DNA from 3 places in the Martelella soudanensis genome. Region 1 is predicted to be linked to each of the others. Evidence: riboswitches for the same ligand, from Rfam matches in the RefSeq annotation. Region 1 holds a riboswitch; each other region holds the start of a gene.
The links. A riboswitch is a leader RNA that binds a small molecule or an ion and turns the genes downstream of it on or off. The one in region 1 is predicted to bind thiamine pyrophosphate.
Positions count from the first base shown of each region.

Region 2: another riboswitch for thiamine pyrophosphate. It lies ahead of HQ843_RS10830 (ABC transporter permease); the one in region 1 lies ahead of HQ843_RS11960 (TRAP transporter large permease).
Region 3: another riboswitch for thiamine pyrophosphate. It lies ahead of thiC (phosphomethylpyrimidine synthase ThiC); the one in region 1 lies ahead of HQ843_RS11960 (TRAP transporter large permease).

Region 1 is NZ_CP054861.1:2,507,581-2,511,587, forward strand. It holds gene HQ843_RS11950 (GumC family protein) at 1-953, shown strand, start outside; gene HQ843_RS11955 (lytic murein transglycosylase) at 1,176-2,315, shown strand; TPP riboswitch at 2,439-2,541, shown strand; gene HQ843_RS11960 (TRAP transporter large permease) at 2,668-4,007, shown strand, end outside.
Region 2 is NZ_CP054861.1:2,256,425-2,260,431, forward strand. It holds gene HQ843_RS10815 (tetratricopeptide repeat protein) at 1-462, shown strand, start outside; gene HQ843_RS10820 (hypothetical protein) at 733-936, opposite strand; gene HQ843_RS10825 (ABC transporter substrate-binding protein) at 1,088-2,041, opposite strand; gene HQ843_RS10830 (ABC transporter permease) at 2,075-2,830, opposite strand; TPP riboswitch at 2,897-3,000, opposite strand; gene HQ843_RS10835 (sugar porter family MFS transporter) at 3,227-4,007, shown strand, end outside.
Region 3 is NZ_CP054861.1:514,598-518,604, reverse strand. It holds gene HQ843_RS02510 (alkene reductase) at 1-168, shown strand, start outside; tRNA gene HQ843_RS02505 (tRNA-Ile) at 563-638, opposite strand; gene HQ843_RS02500 (SIMPL domain-containing protein) at 799-1,539, shown strand; TPP riboswitch at 1,664-1,793, shown strand; gene thiC (phosphomethylpyrimidine synthase ThiC) at 1,892-3,694, shown strand.

The sequences.
Region 1 (4,007 bases):
GGGTACAGCAGGCGGACAGCGTCATTCTTTCCTATGCTGTCGTCCCTGAGATCGCGAGCGCCCCGAAAAAGAAAAGAATCGTTCTTCTTGCCGGCCTTATGGGGCTCGTTCTCGGTGGTTTGCTCAGCCTGCTTCTCGAGATGCGTAACAAGACCTTCAAGACATCGCAGGAGCTTGAGGAACTGACCGGTTTGCCGGTGGTTGGCATGTTGCCTCTGGTGCCCGCGAAACACCGGGGCGATTTCTTCCATTACCTTCAGACTCATTCGACCTCGCCGTTTGCCGAAGCGATGCGCAATCTCAGAACGTCGGTTGTGCTCGCCAATCTCGACAGTCCGCCGCAGGTGATCATGCTTTCGTCTTCCATCCCTGGCGAGGGAAAGACAACGAGCAGTATCGCGCTGGCGCTTAATTTTGTGAGCATGGGAAAGAAGGTCCTTCTGGTCGAAGGCGACCTGCGGCGGCTGACGTTCCACTGGTATTTCGGTAATTCCAAGAACGATGCCGGTCTGATTTCCGTGCTTTCGGGAAAAAAGACTCTGGAGGAAGCCGTCTTCCATCATGACGAACTCGATATCGACATTCTCTTTGGTGAGCGCTCAACGAAAAATGCGGCCGATGTTCTTTCCTCCCGAAAGATGGATGAGCTTCTTCGCGAGGCCCGGTCCAAGTATGATTTCATCATCGTCGACGCGCCGCCGGTGCTTATCGTTCCCGACGCACGCGTGCTCAGCCAGTTTGTCGATTCCATTCTCTTCCTCGTCAAATGGGATTCGACCCATCAGAATCAGGTGGAAGAGGCGATCCGGTCGTTTGAAGAGGGCAAGGTCGAGGGCCTGGTCCTGAACCAGATCGATCCCGACGGGTTCAAGCGCTACGGCTATAATTACGGCTATGGCTATGGCTATGCCGCCCACTACGGCGACAAATATTACGATATGGACGGCGACTAGAGCATCGGGCGATGAGTTGGCATCGCCCGATGCTCTAGATTCTTTATTTCGACGCGTCGGGTTAACGAAAATCCGGATGCCGGTTTTCCGTTCGGTTGCGCGCAAAAGCAACGCGATGGCGTATTTTCGGATCAGGACCGTGGCGCCCGAGATGATCTCTCGCACTTTCCGGCGGCGGGTCATTGCGTTAGACTCGCTCATCGTCGAAACGGGATCACCGGTATGTATCTGACACGGCGCGCGTTTTCTCTCGGAGCGATTGCCTCTCTGCTTTCGGCCTGTGCAGGCAATTCGGCCGGAGGTTTTTCGTCCGTTTCTGATCCGGCGATGCGCCCGGTTGCCAATCCCGCATGGGATTCCTGGGTGGCCGGGTTCAGGAAACGCGCCGCAACACGCGGAATTTCCGACGGAACGCTGACGGCGGCCTTCGCCAACGCCGGCTACACGCCGGGCGTCATCGAGCGGGATCGCAACCAGACCGAATTCAACCGCACGCTAGAAGATTATCTGGCCATCGCCGGATCCGACGAGCGGGTCGCCAAGGGGCGCGCCAATTATGCCCGCTATCGCGATGTCCTGGAGCGGATCGAGGCGACCTACGGTGTCGACGCCAATGTCATTGTCGCCATATGGGGGCTGGAAAGCATGTATGGCGAGCGGCGCGGCAGCACCCCGGTGGTTTCCTCGCTCTCGACGCTGGCGTTTGACGGGCGGCGCGGGGTGTTCTTCGAAAACCAGTTGGTCGGCGCGCTGAGGATCCTGCAAAACGGCGACACCACCCCCGAACGGCTGACCGGAAGCTGGGCGGGCGCCATGGGCCACACCCAGTTCATTCCGACCTCCTACCTGGCCTACGCCGTCGATTTCAACGGTGACGGCCGTCGCGATATCTGGGACAGCGACCCGACCGACGCGCTTGCGAGCACGGCCAATTATCTTGCCCGCTCCGGTTGGCGGAAAGGCCAGCCCTGGGGCGGCGAGGAGGGCTCGCCGGGCGCCGCCGCCGCAACCACCAGGATACAGCCCCAGCCCGGCGGCCCGGTCTTTGTCGTGGGGCCGAATTTCAACGTCATCAAGCGCTATAACAATTCCACCAATTATGCGTTGGGCGTGGCATATCTCGCCGACCGTATTGCGGGCGCGGGCCCGCTGAGGGGCGGTTTCCCCGCAGACGGTTATGGTTTCACCGCCGATCAGCGCAAACAGCTGCAATCGCGGCTTGCGGCGGCGGGCTACGATGCCGGCGCCGTCGACGGCGTATTCGGCGACCAGACCCGCGCGGCGATCGCCGCCTACCAGCGGCAGAACGGGCTGAACGTCACGGGCGAACCGTCGATGGCTCTGCTGCTCAGGCTTCAGTGAGCCCGCGCCGACAGAGTGTACCCGACAGGCTTTTCCGGATATCGCGGGCTCCCGAAATTCCCGCCGCCGGGCATCGCGTACGCGCCATGCCATTGACAGAGGCCTGAAAGGCGGACAAAACCTGACTATTCCGAGGGGTGCATCATGCGATGCTGAGACGGCGCTGAGCCGGACCCTTGAACCTGATCCGGGTCATGCCGGCGTAGGAACGGAAAATTTGGCCGCTTCGCCATTGTGTTTCTCTTCTCCGCCGGTCTCCGTGATTGCAACATCCTGGAGATCGCACCATGAAGCCTTGCCTCCCGATGAGAACCGCAGGCCGCCAATGGCGCCGCCGTCTGGGCGACCGTTCATGCGTCAGGCCGTGCCGGCCGTGACCCGGGCTGCAACGGTCACCCGTCGCGCGGCCGGACGGCTTGCGGACGGGCTGGAAACCGCCCTCGGTCTGCTCGCCGCGGTTATCCTGATGGCGATGCTGGCACTTGTCATGGCCGGCGTCTGCCTGCGCTATGTCTTTCACACCGGCGTCATCGGCATGGAGGATCTCGGCATCTGGCTGAACATCGGTCTGATTTCCGCGGGCCTGCCATTGACCTTCTCCGGTCCGCTGTCGATGCGGTTCGACGGTCTCGCAAAGCGCTTGTCCGGTCGCGCGTCCGGGATGCTGCGCGTCGTGGCCGACGGCGTCAGCGTTGTCGCCGGGCTGATCCTCCTCGTCGGCGGCATCGGCGCGAGCCTCGGGCTTGGCGGCATGTCGCCGACGCTCGGGCTGCCGGAATGGGTCCGCTTCACCTTTCCCGCCTTCGGCGGTCTGGGGCTGCTCGCGCTGCTGTGCCTGCGCCGGCTGGAGCGGTCCGCCGGTTGGCCCCTGCTTCTCGCCCTCATCTTCGGCGGCGTTGTCTATGGGGCGGTCGGCCGACTTGCAATCGACGCCGGGCTGCCGGCAAGCCTGCCGCTGGTGGTTGCCGCCTCTCTCGGCTTGCTGGCGGGCGCGCCGCTCGCCCATGTCTTTCTGGCATCGTCCTATATCGCAATCGCCTTCGGGGCGCTGCAGACGGAACAGGCGATCATCGTCAATAGCGTTGCCGGAATGTCTAAATTCCTGTTGCTGGCGATCCCTTTCTTTCTCCTCGCGGGCGCGTTCCTGAAACTGTCGGGCGCGGCCGGCAAACTCGTCACATTCGCGGCTTCGCTGGTCGGCCATTATCGTGGCGGGCTGGCGCAGACGACGCTGTTGACCGGCGTTCTGTTTTCAGGAGCATCCGGCTCCTCCGTTGCCAATGCCGCGTTTTCCGCCTCGACGTTCCATCCCGAACTGGTGCGTCACGGCTATCCGCCCGCCCGCGCCGGGGCGCTTGTCGCCGCGTCCTCCGTTCTCGACAATGTCATTCCCCCATCGATCGCCTTTCTCATACTGGCGACGGCGACCAATCTTCCGGTTGGCGCGCTGCTCGTCGGCGGGCTGTTTGCCGGCCTGCTGATGGCCGCTTTTCTCGCCGTCGCCATAAGATTTGCGATGGCCGCCGCGAGCGGCGGGCCGCCGGCTTCGGCAACCATGCGCAAGCGTGCCGGGATCGCGGCCCTGCCGGCCTTCGGTCTCGGCCTGATCGTGGTGTTCGGCATTCGCCTGGGCATCGTCACGACCACGGAGGCGGCGGCGCTGGCGGCCATGTACGCGCTCATTCTGGCTGT
Region 2 (4,007 bases), 250 kb from region 1:
CTCTACCAGCGGCTGAAACGCACCCGCGATGCCGGAAGGGCGGCCGATCTAGCCCGCCAGATCGACGAATATCTCGACCGCTCGCCGAGCCCCACGGTTTCCCTTCTGATCGAATGGTCGGATGATTCGGAGAATAACGGCCGCACCGCGTCAGCGCTCGATTTCCTGTCGGAGGCGATTGCGCTGAGGCCCGATGAGGCCGCGCCCTACCGCAAGCGCGCCGTCCTGCACTATACCCATGGCGATCTCGAGCGGGCCATGGATGATATCCGCACCTCGCTGTCATTCGAGCCGCGCGATTTCGGCGCGCTCGGGCTGATGGCGACAATCCTCGACAGGACCGGGCGGGAACAGGCGGCGGTTGAGGTGTGGCGGCGCTATCTCGAACTCTATCCCGCCGATCGCGATGTCGCGTCCTTCGTCGAGCGCACCGAAAATGCCCGTGCGGGCAAACGGATATAGGGGGGCGGGCGAAAAAGTGGAATCCGCCGCTTTTTGACAAACCCTGTTTGCGATCGCGGCGATGCCTCTCTCTCCGCCGTCACCCCGGCCTTGAGCCGGGGTCCAGAAAGTGCCGAGCCTTTGCGCGCAAGGACTTTTCTCACCGGCCGCCACAAGCGGCCCTGGATGCCGGCTCAAGGCCGGCATGACGGATGAACCTGATCCTTTGTGCGTCCGAACGAGGCACAAAAGACGCTCCAATCGACCAATGCTCCAGTCTTTTCCAGCCGTTCAGTGATGCAACACGTGGCGCAGCACCCGGTAGACGAAGTGAAGCGCGAGCAGGGCAGCGCCGGCGGCGATTGCCAGATGGGCAAGCGGGGTCAGCAGGCTGCCCTCGATCGTGCCGGCAACGTCGCGGTAGTTATAGAGTATGATGCGAATGGTAAGGCCCGCGAGCCCGACCACCACCAGCACGAGGCCGGCAAGTTTCATGATCCGATCTCCTGTCGCGAGGGGTAGAGATCGGTCTTTGCAGGGCGGTATCGCCGCAATTTTTGTAACAAAAGACCGAAATGGCGAGGCGGCCCGCAAGCCGCCTCTTTCATTTCTTTATAATGTGCTTTTGTGGCGATTTGAGGCCGGTTCACTTTTCCTGCGATAGCGAAACCGAAATTGAAGCTACCGCCGGAGCTTCGGAAATCAGTCCGTTTTCGGCCATGAATGCGCCGAAACGTTCGTATCGCTTGGTATCGAAGGCGGCGGGGCGCTTGGCGAAGCGGACGACGGACGCGGCGAAGGCCTGCCGGTTCAGTTCGTCGTCGAGATCGGGATAGGCGCTGGCAAAGCTTTTCCACGCCTCGTCCGGGTGGTTGACGATGAAGACCGTCGCCTTTTCCACCGCTTCAAGGAAGCGCGGCAGCCGGTCATCGTCGAGAAGCTCGCTGCGGGTCACGTAGATCAGTTCGTCATAGATCGGTACGCCATGCTCTTCCGGGAAAAAGGCTTTGCCTTCGTGGCCCGCGATCCGCATTTGCGGCAGTTCGATGTTGCGGAATGAGCCGATGGTCGCGTCGACCTGCCCGGAAAGCAGCGACTGGGTGAGCGCGAAATTGACGTTGATGAGGGTGATGTCGTCTTTGGCAAGGCCGGCGTTTTCAAGCATCGTGGCCACGACCGCGTCCTCGATGCCCGCGACCGAAAAGCCGATCTTCCCGCCCTTCAGGTCGGCAACGGACTTGATCGGCCCGTCCGAAAGCACCGTCAGCGTGTTGAGCGGGGTCGAGACGAGTGTGCCGAAGCGGACGATATCGATGCCGGCCTCATGATCGAGATAGAGGTTGGGCTGGTAGTGAATGCCGATATCGACCTTGCCGGCCGCCACCATGCGCGGCACCATGGAAGGGTCGGACGGCGGGAGCAGTTCAACGTCGAGCCCCTGATCGGCGAAATAGCCGTTCTCTGCGGCAATCACCAGCGGCGCGTGGTCAGGGTTCACATACCATTCCAGGATCACGTCGAGTTTGTCGGCGGCACTTGCCAGTCCCGGCGCAAGACCCTGCGCAACGGCAAGGGCTGCGGCGAGCGCGAATTTCTTCAGCATGTCATTCTCCTATATGTTCGAGCCGGCCGCTCAATCCTCATGCGACCAGCGGGTGAAGAAGGGAGCGGCGAGATCCACCGCCTTTCGAAACAGCACGGCTTCGAGCGCCAGGATCAGCATGGCGGCGAACACGGTTTCGGTCTGCATGCGGGCATTGGCCTGGACCATGAGAAAGCCGAGCCCGCCGGCAGAGCCCACCCATTCGCCGACGACGGCGCCAAGCGGGGCCAGCGGGGCCGCGATCCTGAGGCCGGAAAACAGCTGGGGCAGCGCCAGCGGCAGGCGGATGAAGCGCAGCATCTCGAAATGCCCGGCGCCATCGAGCCTTGCCGCTGCCACCACTTCCGGATCGGTGCGCCGCAGTCCGTCGGCGAAACTGGAGGCGACGGGGAAGAACACGATGATCGTCGTCATCACCACCTTGGAAGCGATGCCGAAGCCGAACCAGAGCACCAGCATCGGCGCGATCACGAACACGGGAAAGGATTGCAGCACCACCAGCACGGGCCAGATGAAACGGCCGATCCGGGGAAAGGCCGATATCAAAATGGCCGCCGCCGCGCCGAAGACAGCGCCGATCGCAAAACCCGCCAGGATTTCCCTGAGCGTCACCAGCGCCTCTTCAAGCAGCATGGCATGGGCGGTGCCGATCTTTGCGAGCACGGCGAGCGGCGGCGGCAGGATATAGCGCGGCAGGTCGCCGAGAACGATGATCGCCTGCCAAAGCGCAAGGAGCCCGATCACGATCGTCAAAAAGGTGAGAACAGCCGAAAGGGTACGCTTCAATCCCGCTCTCCCCGGCATGGCCGGGCAGCGGAGGCGTCAATAGAGGCTGATTTTCTGGGCGTGTCGCTCAAGACCAAACTCCGTTCCTACGCCGGCATAACCCGGATCAGGTTCAAGGGTTCGGCCATCGGCCATCTCAGTGTTTTAAAAACACACCCCTCGGATGAGGCTATCTATGCCGCGCGGGGGGCGGAGGTCAAGAGCCACGGCGGCATAGACGGAAGTGCCCGCTAATATACCGACCAAAGCCCGAAAGGATTTGACAAGGGGGGCGGTTTCCATTTTCAACTTGTGGTTCAAGGCCGGCCGCGGTTTTTCAGCCGCGGTTAACAAACAGGGCCATATGCGTAAGGGGCGGCGACAGTCAGGATCTGCCGTCAGAGCGGAGGAAACTCGATGTTAATCGCCATCGTCATTGTGGCAGCGCTGTTCGGCATGCTCTTCGGTTTCGACCAGGGCGTGATTTCCGGCGCGTTGCCGTTCATCAAGCAGGATTTCACGGTGTCGGCCTTCATGGAAGGCGTGATCACCTCTGCCGTACCGCTCGGCGCGGTCGCAGGCACCATCCTTGCCATGATCACCACCGATCGGTACGGACGCAAGCCGATGCTGATCCTGGGAGCGATCATCTTTCTGGTCGGCTCGCTGATCTCCGCGCTTGCCTTCAACCAGTATGTCCTGACCCTTGCCCGCCTCGTGATAGGCGTCGGCATCGGCGCCTCGGCGATGACCGCGCCGATGTTTCTGGCCGAGGTCGCGCCGGCGCGCATTCGCGGCACCATCGTCTCGGCCTTCCAACTGATGATCACCATCGGCATCATGGTGTCCTACATGTCGGACGCGGCCTTCGGCGGGGCGGGCGACTGGCGCTGGATGATCGGCGTCGGCGTGTTCCCGTCGATCGTGGCGCTGGTCGGCATCCTGCTGTCGCCGGAAACGCCGCGCTGGCTGACGCTGAATTCCAACGCCGACAAGGCGCGTGAGATTATTGCAAAGCTGCAGCCGGAATCATCGCCCGCCGAGGTCGACCAGATCATTACCGAAATACAGGAAAGCGCGAAAGACCAGGAGGCCGCGCCCGCCTGGAGCAGTTTCCTGAAGCGCGGCATCCTGCCGGTGACGAGTTTCGCCATGATCGTGTTCGTGCTGCAACAGCTTTCCGGCATCAACGCGATCA
Region 3 (4,007 bases), 2.0 Mb from region 1:
GCCATCGAATCGGGCCTGGCTGATGCCGTCACGTTTGGAAGGCTCTTCATCAGCAACCCGGATCTGCCGGAACGCTTCCGCACGAATGCGCCTTTGGCACCTTCGGATCATGACACTTACTATAGCGGCGGCGAAAACGGATACACTGACTATCCCAATCTGTCGTAGTCAGTGTACCCAGCCAGATGCGCATTTGCCATACCCGACGGTACGGCAAATGCGCCGCCACCTGAGCGGAAAAGTCGGAAGAACGCCGATCGTGAACGTTTCTTTCGGGTATCCGGAAAACGTCAGAGCTGGTGCGGAAGCGTATGTTTTGCTGCGGGGTCTGATTGACACAGACAAAGCCGGTCTGTTGGCGCGGGAAGCGTAAAACTGGCGGGGCTGCGCTGCGCGGCATCTATTTTTCAATTCATGGGTAAGGGGCGAAATCAGCAGGCGCCCGATTCGGAAGGCGACGAGGCCTCCGAGGCATCGCCGTCGGTGGCTTCACAAAAAACCGACTTTTGTCGCAAAGTCGGCGTTTCCGTGTCGGACGACAACAACTGTCAAAATTCAAAAATGGTGGGCCTGGAGGGACTCGAACCCCCAACCAAGCGGTTATGAGCCGCCGGCTCTAACCATTGAGCTACAGGCCCTGTCCGCGGCCGAGACAGGCAGCGACGGTCCGCGCGGGCAATGGTTCCTTGCGCGGACCCTCCGACTACTCCAAATTGATGGGCATCGCAAGTTCCCGCCGCATTGGCTTCACAATTGCTGGTCAAGAGGAGGGGACGCACATTTCAAGGAGGGATTTCCATGGCCAATCTACCTGTCCGCCTACCTGTCCGCATTGCCGCCGCGGGCCTGCTTTTCGCCTTGCCGCTTGCAGGCACGGCAGCCTTCGCCGACAGCACCCAGCCGCCGGCCGTCATCAATGTCTCGGCCGATGGCGATGCCACTCTGGTGCCGGATATGGCGACGGTCTCGCTCTCCGTCGTCAGCCAGGCCGATGACACGGCGACAGCGCTTTCGCAAAACTCGGCCGCCATGCAGAAGGTGATCGACGCGCTGAAACAGGACGGCATCGCTGAGAAGGACTTCCAGACCAGCAATTTCTCGGTGAGCCCGCGCTATCAGCAGGTCAAGGCCGATGACGGAACGATGACCAGCGAAATCGTCGGCTACGAGGTGCAGAACGGCCTGAATGTGCGGGTGCGCGACCTCGCCAAGCTTTCCGCCGTGCTCGACCATGCGGTCAAGCTCGGGGTCAATTCCGGCGGCGGGATTTCGTTTTCCAACAGCGATCCTTCGGCGGCCGAAGACGAGGCGCGGCGCGAGGCCGTCGCCAATGCGCTTGCCAAGGCGGAAACGCTCGCCGAGGCCGCCGGCGTCACGCTCGGCAAGGTGATGTCGATTTCCGAGCAGAGTTCGATGCCGCAGCCGATGATGTTTCGAGCCGACGTGATGATGGCGAAAGCGGAAGGCGCGCCGCCGATCGCTGCCGGCGAAAACACCTACAATATCACCGTCAACATGACGCTGGCGATCGAGCAGTAGTACCGGCTTCGGCCCGGTTCGGCGCGCTCTCAACATCGGCAGCGCGTTCACCGAAGAGATGGAGGCGGAAAACCGAGCCACTTGCACGGCTGTTGACAAAGCGGCTGTCGGAACGCAATCTCGGCACATTCACCCGGGGGGTCCCGACAAGGGGCTGAGATTCTGATAGCCGGTCCGAAAGGTCCGCGCAGCGCAGTGACCCGATGAACCTGATCCAGTTCATACTGGCGTAGGGATGGTGTTCGGGCTGCGCGGCTTTGGCCGAGACTTTTACGGCGTGTTTCACGCGGCCAATCTCCATTCATTACCGGGAACTGGGTCTCCACGCTTCGAGCACTGGAGGCTCCAACCAATGAAAGATCTTTTCCCAACCGTCACCACGGGCCCGCTGCCCGCCTCGCGCCGCGTCTGGCACGCGGGCGTTCTCCACCCCGAGATCCGCGTTCCCATGCGCGAGATCGACCTGCACCCCACGGCGGGCGAGCCGCCTGTGACCGTCTATGACAGCTCCGGCCCCTTTACCGACCCGCAAGTCGAGATCGCCATCGAGCGCGGCCTGCCGTGTCCGCGCGAAGCCTGGATCGCCGCGCGGGGCGACACGGAACAATATGAAGGCCGCCATGTGAAGCCCGAGGACAATGGCTTTGCCGAGGGCAAGCGCCTGACGCCGGAATTTCCGGTGCGGCACCAACCGAAGCGCGCGAAAAATGGCCGCGCCATTACCCAGATGGCCTATGCCCGCGCCGGGATCGTCACCCCGGAAATGGAGTTTGTCGCCATCCGCGAAAATCTCGGCCGGCAGGCGGCAAGGCAGGCGCGAGAACGGGACGGCGAGGCTTTCGGCGCCGAAATCCCCGATTTCATCACGCCTGAATTCGTGCGCGACGAGGTGGCGCGCGGCCGGGCGATCATCCCGGCCAACGTCAATCACCCGGAACTGGAGCCGATGGCGATCGGCCGCAATTTTCTCGTCAAGATCAACGCCAATATCGGCAACTCAGCCGTCACCTCCTCGATGGCCGAGGAAGTCGAGAAGATGGTCTGGGCGATCCGCTGGGGCGCGGATACGGTGATGGACCTTTCCACGGGGCGCAACATCCACAATATCCGCGACTGGATCATCCGCAACGCGCCCGTGCCGATCGGCACGGTGCCGCTCTACCAGGCGCTGGAGAAGGTCGGCGGCATCGCCGAGGAACTCTCCTGGGAGGTCTTTCGCGACACGCTGATCGAGCAGGCCGAGCAGGGGGTGGACTATTTCACCATCCACGCCGGCGTGCGGCTGCACATGATTCCGATGACGGTGAACCGGGTGACGGGCATTGTATCGCGCGGCGGCTCGATCATGGCCAAGTGGTGCCTGCACCATCACCGCGAGAGCTTCCTCTACGAGCATTTCGACGAGATCTGCGACATCGCGCGGGCCTACGATGTCAGCTTCAGTCTTGGAGACGGATTGCGGCCCGGGTCCATCGCCGACGCCAATGACGAGGCGCAGTTCGCCGAACTCGAGACGCTGGGTGAACTCACGCAGATCGCCTGGGCCAAGGACTGCCAGGTGATGGTCGAGGGGCCGGGACACGTGCCGATGCACAAGATCAAGGCCAACATGGACAAGCAGCTCGAAGTCTGCGGCGAGGCGCCGTTCTACACGCTCGGACCGCTGACGACAGACATCGCGCCGGGCTACGACCATATCACCTCGGGCATCGGTGCTGCGATGATCGGCTGGTTCGGCACGGCGATGCTCTGCTACGTGACGCCCAAGGAGCATCTCGGCCTGCCCGACCGCGACGATGTGAAAGTGGGCGTCATCACCTACAAGATCGCTGCCCACGCCGCAGATCTCGCCAAGGGGCATCCGGCGGCGCGGACCCGCGACGACGCGCTTTCGCGGGCGCGGTTCGAATTCCGCTGGGAGGACCAGTTCAACCTCTCGCTTGACCCGGAAACGGCGCGGTCGATGCATGACGAGACCCTGCCGAAGGAGGCGCACAAGGTGGCGCATTTCTGCTCCATGTGCGGACCCAAATTCTGCTCCATGCGCATTTCCCACGACATCCGGGCCGAGGCGCAGAAGGAAGGGATGGAGAAGATGGCCGAGAAATTCCGCGACGGCGGTGATCTCTACATGCCGCTGGAGGATGCGCAATGACCTAGAGCAGCGGGCGATTGGTTGGCATCGCCACGAGGTGGCGGCCTATCTGTCCGCCAACGGGCGGGTGTCCTGTCACCGCTGGATCGTCTTCATCTGACCGTTGACGGCGATCCGGTCGGCCCGGCTTTCGGCGGTGCCGATCCGGGTTGCCGTATCCATGCCGCTCCTGCCTGCCTGTTTTGCCATAGCCAGAAAGCGCAAATACGCTTATTCAGAGGAAAGCATCATAATTCACAGATTAACTGTGACCGATCCTCGCTCGCGCATGTTTCATCTGCGCTGCTTTCCGGAGGCGGCCCGCCGTGGCTCG